DNA from 4 places in the Kitasatospora sp. NPDC051914 genome. Region 4 is predicted to be linked to each of the others. Evidence: riboswitches for the same ligand, from Rfam matches in the RefSeq annotation. Region 4 holds a riboswitch; each other region holds the start of a gene.
The links. Region 4 has a riboswitch for cyclic di-AMP ahead of AB0M03_RS30455 (transglycosylase family protein). Riboswitches for the same ligand answer to the same signal wherever they lie in the genome.
Positions count from the first base shown of each region.

Region 1: linked by a shared signal. The riboswitch ahead of AB0M03_RS38550 (hypothetical protein) and the one ahead of AB0M03_RS30455 (transglycosylase family protein) in region 4 are both predicted to bind cyclic di-AMP.
Region 2: linked by a shared signal. The riboswitch ahead of AB0M03_RS36475 (LysM peptidoglycan-binding domain-containing M23 family metallopeptidase) and the one ahead of AB0M03_RS30455 (transglycosylase family protein) in region 4 are both predicted to bind cyclic di-AMP.
Region 3: linked by a shared signal. The riboswitch ahead of AB0M03_RS28115 (transglycosylase family protein) and the one ahead of AB0M03_RS30455 (transglycosylase family protein) in region 4 are both predicted to bind cyclic di-AMP.

Region 1 is NZ_JBFAXX010000122.1:7-3,207, reverse strand. It holds gene AB0M03_RS38550 (hypothetical protein) at 243-1,673, opposite strand; cyclic di-AMP (ydaO/yuaA leader) riboswitch at 1,676-1,855, opposite strand; gene AB0M03_RS38545 (hypothetical protein) at 2,306-2,842, shown strand.
Region 2 is NZ_JBFAXX010000094.1:3,234-6,434, reverse strand. It holds gene AB0M03_RS36485 (hypothetical protein) at 242-436, shown strand; gene AB0M03_RS36480 (DUF6348 family protein) at 443-1,216, opposite strand; cyclic di-AMP (ydaO/yuaA leader) riboswitch at 1,587-1,749, shown strand; gene AB0M03_RS36475 (LysM peptidoglycan-binding domain-containing M23 family metallopeptidase) at 1,755-2,738, shown strand.
Region 3 is NZ_JBFAXX010000049.1:31,887-35,087, forward strand. It holds gene AB0M03_RS28110 (cytochrome P450) at 1-1,021, shown strand, start outside; cyclic di-AMP (ydaO/yuaA leader) riboswitch at 1,215-1,403, shown strand; gene AB0M03_RS28115 (transglycosylase family protein) at 1,408-2,220, shown strand; gene eno (phosphopyruvate hydratase) at 2,425-3,201, shown strand, end outside.
Region 4 is NZ_JBFAXX010000057.1:35,701-38,901, reverse strand. It holds gene AB0M03_RS30460 (hypothetical protein) at 1-673, shown strand, start outside; cyclic di-AMP (ydaO/yuaA leader) riboswitch at 1,201-1,353, shown strand; gene AB0M03_RS30455 (transglycosylase family protein) at 1,355-2,407, shown strand; gene AB0M03_RS30450 (glycoside hydrolase family 6 protein) at 2,785-3,201, shown strand, end outside.

The DNA.
Region 1 (3,201 bases), on a different contig from region 4:
GCGCCTCATTTCGACGAGGACGGAAGAACGACGGAATCGTTCTCCTCGAGGCCCGAAACCACTTCCGTGAGCTGGTCACCGGCAAGCCCGGGCCGCACTGTCGTGCGGACCCGAACGCTCCTTCGGTACCAGGTCGGCCCGGCCCGTTCACCGGCGCTCGGCGCCTGCCCGGTCGGGGCCGTCTCGGTGTTGGCAGGGGGCGCCGGTGTTGTTCCGGCGCCCCCGGGGTGACCGCCTCCGTGTCAGGGGGTGGGCACGGGCATCGTCGCGAATGCGGTGTTCAGGCTCTGCCACATGGGCTTGGTGGTGGGGATCATGTCCTCGGCGTAGTTCCACCAGAAGTACCCGCCCGCGTAGTAGGGCAGGTCGATGTGCAGGCCGTAGTAGTAGTTGAGGAGCGTGGTGGCCTGGCTCTGGGTGGTGGTGGTGACGGGGTCGGGCAGGCCGATTTCACCGAAGGCGAGTTTGGCGTTCGGGTACAGCGTGTGCAGTTGCTGGAAGTAGGCGGTCCAGGTGGCCGCGCTCGGCCGGATGTTGTTGCAGTCGGCTTCGTAGTAGCTGAGCGTGACGTAGTCGAGGCCGTTGCGCATGCTCGCGGGCACGTACTGGTTGGTGAAGGCGATCGGGTCGAGCTCGGAGGGGCCGTTGCCGCAGCCGATGTCGTAGTAGAGGGTCAGTGCGGCGCGCTTGCCGGCGGCCTTGACCTGGTTGTAGGCATCGGTGATCTTGGCGGAGACGTCGCTGTAGCTGCCGGTCCAGTTGCCGTTGACCTCGTTGCCGATCTCCCAGAGGTCGACCTGGTTGCCGAAGGCGTTCAGGTACTGGGCGACCCGGTCGTGGTAGGCCTGGGCGGAGTAGTCCTTGAGGTAGTAGGAGTCGAGGACCTCGCCCATGAGGTAGCTGACCGGCTGGAGCTGGTTGACCGCCTGGGTGTACTGGGAGGGGTTCACGTTCTCGTCGAAGACGATGCGGGTGGTCGGCCTGTGGGACAGCTGCTTCGACGAGGCGACGATGGCGGCGAGGTTCGAGACGTCGTCGACGGTGACGCCGTACAACGGGCCGGGCAGCTCCCTCATGCCCGCCGGAGCCTGCGTGGCGGTGGCGGTGGCGGTGGGCGCGGGGATCGGGGTCGGGGCGCTCGACGTCGGTGCCGTGGTGGGTGTTGCGGCCGTGGCGGTCGGGCTAGGTGTCGCCGTGGCGGTCGGGGAGGCCGTGGCGGTCGGGGAGGCCGCCGTGGCGCTCGCGGTCGGCGCTGGGGTGGATCCGTCGCCGACGGTCAGTGTGCGCGCGGGCAGGTTGTGCCGGGTGCCCGCAAGGTCGCGCCAGTAGCCGAACTCGGAGTAGGTGCCGGCCGGCAGGGCCAGCGCGCCGGTGGTGATCGACACACCCCCCGGGCAGATCCGTACGGAGCGGGCCGCGCCGGGGAAGTCGGTGCGCTTGCCCGCGGGGTCGCGTACCGAAACACCCAGGGTGTCGGCGGTGAAGCAGCGCGAGGAGTGCACGGCGAGGGTCGCGGTGGCGGCGGTGCCGGCGGCCATGGCGGTCGGGCCGAGCCCGTCCTGGACGACCTTGGGGCCGTCGGCGGAGGCCTGCGCATGGCCGACAAGAGGGATGGCCAGCAGGCCGACAGCGGCCAGCGCGCCGATCCGGACAGGAGTGGAGATAAAACGCATGGGCGGTACCTCTGCGACGCCTGCGAGGTGAGCTGTCGGGTTCGGGCCGCATGAGGTGGCCCGGCCGCCCGTGGAACGGCTTCACCCCTAGCCCGGGCCGGACCCGTGCGCGTGCGTGCGTGCGGGGGCCAAGGCGTCCTACCTGGTTCCCCCGCTCCCGTCCGTACCGGTGCTCGATCGACCGCCGACGGGTGGACGGGACTCGGCGTCCCGGCAGCGGGTCCGTCTTTCGGCGGACGACGCGAAGCAGGCTAGCAGGAGACATCGTGTACGAGTCAACGCTCTGCGCCGCACCTCACGCACTGTGCAGCAGGCCGCTGCGCTGCGCCGCTGCGCCCCCTCGCGCCGGACGGACACGGCGGGAAAGGCGGCGACGGCTTCGGCCGGTCCTGCCCGAACAAGGGCTCTGCCGGCTCCCGGGTCGCCCGGGCGCGGGGGAGGAGCGGACCAGTCGCCGGCCCCGCCCACGCGGCCGTCGTGGACCGGCGGCGAGGCGATCGGGATGTCCCCGGTCGCCGTGCTCTCCCGGCAACGCTGCGGCCTGCGCGAGGGCCGCTTGGCAGCGTCCGGCCCTGCCCGGACGGGCGCGGCGCGGTGGCCGCCCGCCCGAGACACCCCTGCCCACCGGCCCGGTGCAGCCCGACCGGCACCCCGCCCCCGCCGCGGCCGCCGCCGAAGCCGCGGCCGCGGCGGGCCGGCGGCCGGCCCCGGTACCCCCGCTCCTGCCGCAGGCCGAACACCTCGCCCTCACCGCCACCCTCGCCGGACAACAGGTCCCCGAAGCCTGGCTGGAGAACATCCCGGCCCCCGACGAGGACGACACCGGCCAGCAGCACCTCTACCGGCGCCTGGTCGCGGCCGTCGCCCACTGGCGGTTGCGCCACCACGTGAGCGGCGACGACCCGCTCGGCCCGCCGCCCGACGGCCCCGCCCACGACGAATGGCAGCACCTGGCCCAGGCCCTCGACCTCTACCAGCGCGCCCGGATCGAGGACCGCCTGCAACTGCTGCGCCTGCGCCGCGACGCCGACCGCGAACGCCTCGAGGCCGCCGCCCGGCAGGCCGCCGCCACCCCCACCGCCCGCACCCCCGCCGCCAGGCCCGCCCGCCCCGCCCAGCGCGGACGGCCCTCCCGGCCCCGCCGCCCCGGCGGCCGGGGCCGCCGCTGACCGCGCTGTCGGCGTACTCGTTGAAGTTCAGGCGGGTACAGATGGACGTGCTCAGCCGCGTGACTTGTCAGGACCCGCACCTACCGGGACAGCAGAGAGCCCTTGTCGTCCGCGCCGGCCGGACCGGATGATCAGCTCATGTACGTAGGCCAAGGCACCTTCGACGACATCCCCCTGGGTGCCCTCTTCCCCCAGCTGTCTGCCGCTGGCGTCGAATCACTGAACCTCTTTCATCCTGTCTCGTCGGGGTGAAATGCCTGGTCAGCGGGTTCCAGTGACGCAACAGGGCCCCTCGTCGTTGCCGTGGTGATCTCACTCATCACGTCGCCGCCGAGGGGCCCTGTTGGTCTCGTATCGAG
Region 2 (3,201 bases), on a different contig from region 4:
CCCGGCTAGTCCTTTACGCAGGCAGCACGAACGACCACACTGAGTCCGGGTGGGCTGGTCGATGCTCGGGGGATGGGGGGCGGCAGGTGCGGCAGACAGCAGGCGGTATCGGCGCCGCGGGCACCTCCACGACGGCGGGATCGGTCGACTCGTGCCAGGGACGGTCGGCGCAGGCCGCGGTCCGGTTTCGACACGGGGTTCCAGCACGAACCCCCGCCACAGATTGAGGAAGTGAGTCCGGGTGGCCTTCTCCGTCTCCGCGTTGTTCCTGTTCGGCGTCATCGTCGTGATCTTCATCCGCAACAAGCAGCTGAAGACCAGCCACGCGATCGTCGCAGCGCTCTTCGGCTTCATGGTGAGCCAGTCCACGGCGGCCCGGCCGATCCAGGACTTCCTCAACCAGCTGGCGAAGACCATCTCGTCCGTGGCGAGCTGACCCGCCCTACTGCCCGACCCCGGCCCGCCGCCAGCGCGCCAGCAGCCCGCGCCGCACGGCCGGCGCGGCGGCCGGCGGCACCTCGGCGGCGGCCGGAGCGGTCTGCGCCGCCGCGCCGTCCGGCACCAGCAGGACGAACAGCCTTGCCCAGCACAGCCGTTCGCCGCGCGGCCAGTCGAGGCCGCGCAGCGCGGCCGAGGCCTGCTCCGACACGGCGCCGTTGATCCGCACCTCGGCGACGTCCTCCCCGGCCCGGCCGCCGAGGAACAGCTTCACCCCGGTCACACCGGTGCCCGCCGGCAGCGCCAGGGCACCGGCGAGCGCCGGCAGCACCTGGTGGTCCGCAAGCCACTCCGCCAGCCGGTCGCTGCCGAAACCGAAGACCGCAGCCGGGCCCTGCACCGCCTGCCATCCCGGGAGCTCTGCCGGGCGGCAGCGGTCGGCGTGCTCGCCGCGCGCGTCCTGCAGCTCGACCACGGCCGCGGCCGTGGTGGTCGCCCACATCCGTACCGCGCTGTCGAGCCGCTCCTCCTCGGTGCGGCCCAGGCCCGCCGTGCAGTCCCACACCACCGGGCCGTCCGCCTGCCCCAGGTTGAGCACGAAGCCCAGGTCCACGTGGCCGGCCGCGCCGCCCTCTCCCGGATGCTCGCGGACCGCCACCGCCGTCGTCCCCGGACCGCGCACCACGCTGCCCTCGACCGTGAACCGCTGCCCGTACCGGGCGGCCATCTCGCGCACCACGCTGCGCTGGATCACGTCCAGTCGGGACTGCGGCCGCACCCGCGACTCCTCGCTCGAAAAGGGGCTCGAACACCGATCGCGAGCGAGGTTATCGGCCCGGGCCGACGGTCTGCAGAGGGGCCCGCGTGACCAGCGTCACCGGGTGGGCCATGATCCGTGCCCGGCCGCGACCGGCCGCGCACACGGGGTGTCCGATTTGCCGGACTGCTGATGATCCGGACACGTACGGTCACTGCATCGACTGCGCTCCGCCCACCACTCGCGGGCGGAGAGTGACCCTTCGGGCGGCCGTCGACGGTCCGTGAGGCCGAGGCGCTTGCCTCCGAGGCGCCCATCGGGTTTTCCTCGAGTCCTGCCCGGCCACCGGCTGGGCGGGCCACCGGGCGGAACGCCGAGTCCTGCCGCCGCCCGGGGTCACGCACCATTCCGTGCACGGCAGGAGCGGGGGACCCAAGGTAAGTCGCCGCACCGGGCAATCCGGGACGGCTTGGGGTGAAGTCGCGCCTTTTCGCGACCGGGCGAACTCCCCGCCCGAACCCGACAGCTCACCTCGCAGGCGTCGGAGAGGAACAACTCCATGTCCGTTCTGGGCACCCGTCTGTCCCGCGTCGCCGTCGCCACCGGTGTGGCCGCCGCCGCCATCGCCATCCCCGTCACCGCCGCCAGCGCCCACAGCGCCCCCGCCGCGGCCCCGGCCGCCGCCCCGGCTGCTGCGCAGGCCGCCGCCCAGGCCGCCGCGCCCGCGCAGGCCCCTGCTGCCGCTCCGGCCGCCGACACCACCTACAAGGTCGTCCGCGGCGACACCCTTTCCAAGATCGCCAACGCGCAGCACGTCGACGGCGGCTGGAAGAAGCTGTACCAGGACAACCGCCAGGTCATCGGCGGCAACCCGAACCTGATCTTCCCGGGCCAGAAGCTGACCGTCGGCGCCGCTGCCGCGCAGGCCGCCGCCCCGCAGGCCGCTGCGCCGAAGCCCGCCGCGCCGAAGGCCGAGGCGAAGAAGGCCGACACGGCCGCCGCCTCCCGCTCCGAGAAGCGCACCCCGGTCCAGGCCGCCCCGAAGCCGGCCGCCCCCAAGACCGAGGCCGCCAAGCCGGCTGCCCCGAAGCCCGCCGCCGCCCCGAAGACCGAGGCCGCCAAGCCGGCCGCGGCCGCCTCCGGCTACGTCGCCCCGGTCGCCGCCGGCCTGGGCACCCCTTACCACAAGGCCGGTTCCAACTGGTCCAGCGGTTACCACACCGGCGTCGACTTCGCCGTCAGCACCGGCACCTCCATCCACGCCATCGCCGGCGGCACCGTCGTCGAGGCCGGCTGGGGCGGCGCCTACGGCAACAACGTCGTCATCAAGCACGCCGACGGCAAGTACTCCCAGTACGCCCACTTCTCGGCGCTGAAGGTCTCGGTCGGCCAGACCGTCACCGCCGGCCAGGTCATCGGCCTCTCCGGGGCCACCGGCAACGTCACCGGCCCGCACCTGCACTTCGAGATCCGCACCACCCCGTCGTACGGCTCCGACATCGACCCGGTCGCGTACCTCGCGGCCCACGGCGTCCGCGTCTGACGCACACCGCCGCACGGCACACACCCGAAGGCCCGACCCGGGGATCAACCGATCCCGGGGCCGGGCCTCGGCCGTTCCGCACCGCTCTGCGGGCCGCGGCGAGAGGGGGAATCCGGCAGAGGGCGCGCGCCGGAGTGGAAGTCGGCGGTTTCCACCCCCGTGGCGCAGGACGGAGCGCGAGCGCTCGATCGTACGGGCGGTCCGTGGACCGGTGAGCGAGGCCGTCCACGGGGTGCGGAACGGGCACAACGCCCTGAAAATCCCTCAGACGACGAAGGCCCCAGCTCTGCGATCAGGTCGCTGAGCTGGGGCCTTTGCTGTGGAGCGGGCGACGGGAATCGAACCCGCGTGGCCAGTTTGGAAGACGACGGCACCGGATCCGGGCTGACCTGGCGACTCGCTGACCTGCGGGGGAGCGGGGCACCTCACCGTCGTTCCCCGTGACTCCCCGCCGACTTCTGGC
Region 3 (3,201 bases), on a different contig from region 4:
CGACCTGATGACGCACCTGCTGAACATCGACCCGCCGGACCACACCCGGCTGCGCCGGCTGGTGTCCAAGGCGTTCACCCCGCGGCGGGTCGCGGAGTTCGAGCCGCGGGTGCAGCAGCTCACCGATCGGCTGATCGACTCCTTCGCCGGGCGCGGCACCGCCGACCTGATCCACGAGTTCGCCTTCCCGCTGCCGATCTACGCGATCTGCGACCTGCTGGGCGTGCCGCCCGAAGACCAGGACGACTTCCGGGACTGGGCCGGAATGATGATCCGACACCACGGCGGGCAGCGCGGCGGCGTCGGCCGGGCCGTGAAGCGGATGCGCGGCTACCTGGCGGAGCTGATCCACCGCAAGCGGGCCGACCTCGGCGACGACCTGATCTCCGGGCTGATCAGGGCCAGCGACCACGGCGAGCACCTGACCGAGAACGAGGCCGCGGCGATGGCCTTCATCCTGCTCTTCGCCGGCTTCGAGACCACCGTCAACCTGATCGGCAACGGCCTGTACGCGCTGCTGCGCAACCCCGGCCAGCGGGCGCTGCTCCAGGAGTCGCTGGCCCGCGGCGAGAGCGGCCTGCTGGAGACCGGGATCGAGGAGCTGCTCCGCTACGACGGGCCGGTGGAGCTGGCCACCTGGCGGTTCGCGACCCGGCCGCTGGTGATCGGCGGGGTGGAGATCCCGGTCGGCGACCCGGTGCTGGTCGTGCTGGCGGCGGCCGACCGCGATCCGGCCAGGTTCGCCGACGAGAACACCCTGGACCTCGCCCGCACCGACAACCCGCACCTGGGCTTCGGCCACGGCATCCACTACTGCATCGGTGCGCCGCTGGCCCGGCTGGAGGGCCGGGCGACGCTGGCGACGCTGCTGACCAGGCTGCCCGACCTCGCGCTGGACGCCGACCCGGCCGACCTGCGCTGGCGCGGCGGCCTCATCATGCGGGGGCTGCGCGAGCTGCCGGTCGCCTTCACCCCGCAGGCGGACGTTCCACCGCCGCCCGGGCGGGACGACATCGCCTGACGGTGTGTCGTGTCGCCGCCGCAAGGCCGGGACTGAACACTCATCAATCAGGACAAATCAGTATCGTTCGTGGGCGATAATCAGTTCGCCGTAATTCTTGCGTGATATGAGCGATATGAGCTTGTGATCGGTCGTCGGCTCTGCCTACTCTCCGAATCAGTCCGCAGCAGCGGACCCCGGCTGCGGAAACGCCGAATCCTGTCCGCCGCATCCCGGGCCTGACGACCGAAGACGAAGGACAGGGGCGGGGGAACCACGTTCGTCGCCGTCCCCACGGCTAGGGGTGAAGCCGCGTCAGCAGGACCCCTCCTGCGGCCGCGGCCGGGCCAAGCCTCCCGGTCCGAACCCGACAGCTCACCTCGCAGGCGTTCGGAGAGGGACAACCCATGCTCTTCACCGGACCTGGCCGCCACCGCCGCAGGACCTCCGCCGAGAAGGCGGTCGCCGTCGCGGGTGTCGCCGGTGTCGGCCTCGCCATGCCGCTGCTCACCGCGGCGGGCGCGCATGCCGCCCCCGTCTCGATCTGGGACAAGGTCGCCCAGTGCGAGAGCGGCGGGAACTGGAAGATCAACACCGGCAACGGCTACTACGGCGGGCTGCAGTTCAGCGCACGCACCTGGAAGGGGTTCGGCGGCGCCCGGTACGCGCCGCTCGCCCACCAGGCGAGCAAGAGCCAGCAGATCGCCGTCGCCGAGAAGGTGCTGGCCTCCCAGGGGCCCAATGCGTGGCCGGTCTGTTCCAAACGCGCCGGCCTGACCCGCGCCTCCGCCTCGAGTACCGGGGCGGCCGGCACCGCCCAGTCCGGCAGCGGGCAGCGCTCGGGCTCGCCGCGGTTCCCCGGCCACGGCGGGTGGGACGCGTCCGGCGGCGTGTACTGGTACCAGAAGGACGACCGCTGGTACTGGACGGCGCACCGCGAGATCTACGAGCGGCACCTGCCGCCGACCCCGGCCGAGCCGGCCGGCGGCGACGACGACGGGGACGCCGCGGCGGAGGACTCCGGGCGGACGATGCAGGCCGTCCCCGTGCCCGAGGTCGGCCGCGCGACGTACACCGTGCAGCCCGGCGACACGCTCTCCGGCATCGCCGCCGACCGCGGCACGGCCGGCGGCTGGGAGCAGCTGTACGCGAACAACAGGGAGGTCGTCGGCGCCGACCCCGACCTGATCCTGCCCGGCCAGCAGCTGCAGTTGGACTGACGGACCGACACTGTACGAACGGCCCGTCCGCCCGCGGGGCGGCACCCGGGGGCGGACGGCCGGTTTTGTGGTCCTTCAGGTGAACTACCGGCGAGTAGCCAGGTCACACGGTGAGACAGGGCCATGCGCGGCGTGGCCCTGCGGGCCCGTGCGGTTAGGCTCTGGTCGTAACGACCCTCATCCGCTTCCGCTAGGAGATGCCTCGTGCCGTCCATCGATGTCGTCGTAGCCCGCGAAATCCTCGACTCCCGCGGTAACCCCACGGTCGAGGTCGAGGTCGGCCTCGACGACGGCAGCACCGGTCGTGCCGCTGTCCCGTCCGGTGCCTCCACCGGTGCCTTCGAGGCCCTGGAGCTTCGCGACGGCGACAAGAACCGCTACTTCGGCAAGGGCGTGGAGAAGGCCGTCCTCGCCGTCATCGAGCAGATCGGCCCGGAGCTGGTCGGCTACGACGCCACCGAGCAGCGCCTGATCGACCAGGCCATGCTCGACCTGGACGCCACCCCCGACAAGTCCTCGCTCGGCGCCAACGCCATCCTCGGCGTCTCCCTCGCCGTGGCGCACGCCGCCTCCGAGGCCAGCGACCTGCCGCTGTTCCGCTACCTGGGCGGCCCCAACGCGCACGTCCTGCCGGTGCCGATGATGAACATCCTCAACGGCGGCTCGCACGCGGACTCCAACGTCGACATCCAGGAGTTCATGATCGCCCCGATCGGCGCGGAGTCCTTCTCCGAGGCCGTCCGCTGGGGCGTCGAGGTCTACCACACCCTCAAGGGCGTGCTGAAGGAGCGCGGCCTGTCCACCGGCCTCGGCGACGAGGGCGGCTTCGCGCCGAACCTGGACTCCAACCGCGAGGCCCTCGACCTGATCGTCGAGGCCATCAAGAAGGCCGGCTACACCCCGGGCAAGGACGTCGCGCTCGCCCTGGACGTCGCGTCCTCCGAGTTCCACAACGACGGTGCCTACACCTTCGAGGGCAAG
Region 4 (3,201 bases):
GGGGTGCGGCTGCGCGGCGCGCCGCCCCTGGTCCCCCACTCCTCCGCCCGGGTGGGCGCGGGCCGCCGGAACGTCGCTGGCCCGCTGGGCGGCGCCCGGGTGCGCCGCGTCGCCGTACGGCGGCCACGGGTTCGCGCCCGCGGAGCGGGCCCCGGTGGCGGGCGAGGTGCGGATGGTGGGGATGGACGGCCCGTTCCTCACCGAGGGGCCGTTCTGGTGCCTGTTCGCGCCGCCGTCCACGGTGGCGAACTGCGCGCCGGACTGCCCGGAGGAGCTGCCCGCGCACGCCATGGTCCGCTGCACACCGCTGGCGGTGGCGGACGCCCGGCCGGGCGGAGCCTGGGTGCGGGTCTCGGTGGACGAGGTGGTCGGACTGACGGAGGCCCAGCAGCGGTGGGCACCGTCCGCGGAGGGATCGGTGACGGACTGGCTGCCGCCGGAGGGCGCCGGGGTCGATCGGACGAGCTTCCGGCACGGCGTCTTCCGGTACGTGGAGTGGTCGGCGCAGGGCGACCTGGGATGGTGGGCGGTGCTGCGGGAGGACGGCGACCGGCCGGTGCTGCTGCTGGCCGAGTCATGGTCCTTCGACGAGAACGACGTGGCGATGGGGCACCGGCCACTGACGGACGGGGAGGCGGCCGCGGTGCTGGCGTGCTGGCCACCGGAGGACTGACGGCCGACCCGGTCGGGGCCCGGTCGGACGGCTTGCCGATGCTTTCCGTTCCGCCACGAACGGTGCCGGTCCGGTGTTCGTGTGTCGCGCCCGAACGGCGGCGCAAAGATCCTCCGGAGCCTCCGTTCGTGCCGTGATCACCCCGGTGGGGCGGGCCCCCCGGGGCCGCCCGCCGACGGTCCGCCATTCCCCGCACACGGCAACGGAAGCGGCCGCCCGCATTTCCGGCGCGGAATTTCGCCGAATTTCCCGGGGAATTCGTCCGGGACCGTCCGCCGCGGACACGTCAGGCCGGGCCGACATCCCCCGTGACCTGCACGGCGACCCGTCGGCACCCCGTCGACAGCCGTTCGCATGACGGGACGTGTGGCCGAAATGCACGCCTGCGACATCTCAGCACTCGTGATGATTGTGTGATGTTCAGGATGCTGGCTTGTTATCGCGGTGACGATCCCTCTAATCTCCACCTCAGCCCGACAGCACGGGCACCCGAGGCGCGGCACGCCGAACCCTGCCCACCGCGTCGAACGGGTCACCGACCAGACCCTGGGCAGGGACGGGGGACCCACGTTTCGACGCCGCCCCCACACGGCTAGGGGTGAAGCCGCGTCCGCGCGGCCGGGCCACCTCCCCGGTCCGAACCCGACAGCTCACCTCGCAGGCGTGCGGAGAGGGAACTCGATGGGTTTCATCGGCTCCGGCCGTCACCGCCGCCCCACCCAGACCGAGCGCGCCGTCGCAGCCGCCGGCGTGGCCGGTGCAGGTCTGGCGATCCCCCTGCTCACCGCCACCGGCGCCCACGCCGCCCCGGTCACCACCTGGGACGCGGTCGCACAGTGCGCCACGGCGGGCAACTGGACCAAGGCCACCGGCGACGGTACCTACGGCGGACTCCAGTTGGACCTGCGCACCTGGGTCGCCTACGGCGGCGACCTGTTCGCCTCCACCCCGGACCGCGCCACCAAGGACGAGCAGATCACCGTTGCGGAGCGGGTGCTCGCCGACAACGGCGCCAAGGTCTGGGGCAAGTGCGCCACCACCGCGGGGCTGACCGGCGAGGGCAAGCCCGAGACCGTCGTGCCGACGGAGACGGCCACGCCCGCGCCGACCACCACGGCTCGCGGTGCGGCCCCGGTCTTCCCCGGTATGCAGGGCAAGGACGCCAACGGCGTGTACTGGTACCAGGCCGGCGGCCAGTGGTACTGGACCACCAGCCAGGAGATCTACGACTACTGGACCGGCCCGGGCGCCACCCGGAACGACCAGGGCGACAACTCCGGCAACAAGCATTCCGCCACTCCGCCGACCCCGTCCGCCCCGACCACCGCGCTGCCGCCCACCGACACCGTGCCGGGCACCCCCGGCGCCACCACCCCGGCCCCGGGCACCACCCCCGGCACGCTCCCGGGGACCACGGCGCCGACCGCGACCGACCCGACGACCGGTCAGCCCGTCACCGGCGTCCCGCCGGTCACCGACCCCGTCGGCGCGGCCACCGGCCCCGCCGCGCCCGCCAGCACGGACCAGGCCCCGGCGGCGGCCACCACCGCGCCGCAGGACTCCCCGGGCACCCCGGAGGCGACCACCTACACCGTGGCGGCCGGTGACACGCTGTCCGACATCTCCGACAAGAACAAGCTCGGCGGCTGGAAGCACGTGTACGACAGCAACGAGTCGACCATCGGCGAGAACCCGGACCTCATCAAGCCCGGCCAGGTCCTCAAGATCAAGTAACCTCGCGGGCACGACGCACGACGGCCCCGGGCAACCGCCCGGGGCCGTCGGCGTGCTGCGCGTGCTGCGGCTCAGATCCTGCCGGTGCCGGCGCCCGCGGCGTCCGGTTCGTCCGGCGGGCGATGGGTGCGGTCACCACGGAGGTGGAACCCGGCATCCTGGGGCTGCTGTGGCGCGAGGGCGTCCGCCGGCAGCGCTGAGGCCGGACGGCCGGCCCGGGCGCGGGGGCGCCTTCCGTCTCCGCGCCCAACATCCCTTTCTGCGCGGAGTCTTGACGCGCCGAGTGGCGCCGACTAGACATTCCCTCGCGCTTGGGAGCGCTCCCACACTATGGAGGAAGCCCCGGCGCCCCCGTCCGCCAGCCCTAGGAGCCGCACGTGTTCCGCCACCGCCGTCGAATCGCGGCAGCGAGCGCCGTAGTCGCCGCCGTCGCGGCCTGCTGCCTGCCCTCCCCCGCGTCCGCCGCCACCGGCCGGGAGCGGGCCCCCGCGCCCGGCACCAGGTTCTACGTGGACCTCGACAGCAAGGCCCTGCACCAGGCCGCCGCCGACCTCAAGGCCGGCGACCACGCCGGTGCGCTGGCCATGGCGAAGATGGGCTCGCACCCGGTCGCCCAGTGGTTCAACGGCACGGCGACGCCCCAGGAGACCACCAAAGCCATGGCGAAGCTGCAGGCCAGGGCGGCCCTGCAGCGGCAGGTCCCGGTGACGGTGGCGTACAACGTGCCCGGCCGGGACTGCTCGCAGTACTCCGCCGGCGGCGCCTCCAACTCCGCCGAGTACGCCGCCTGGATC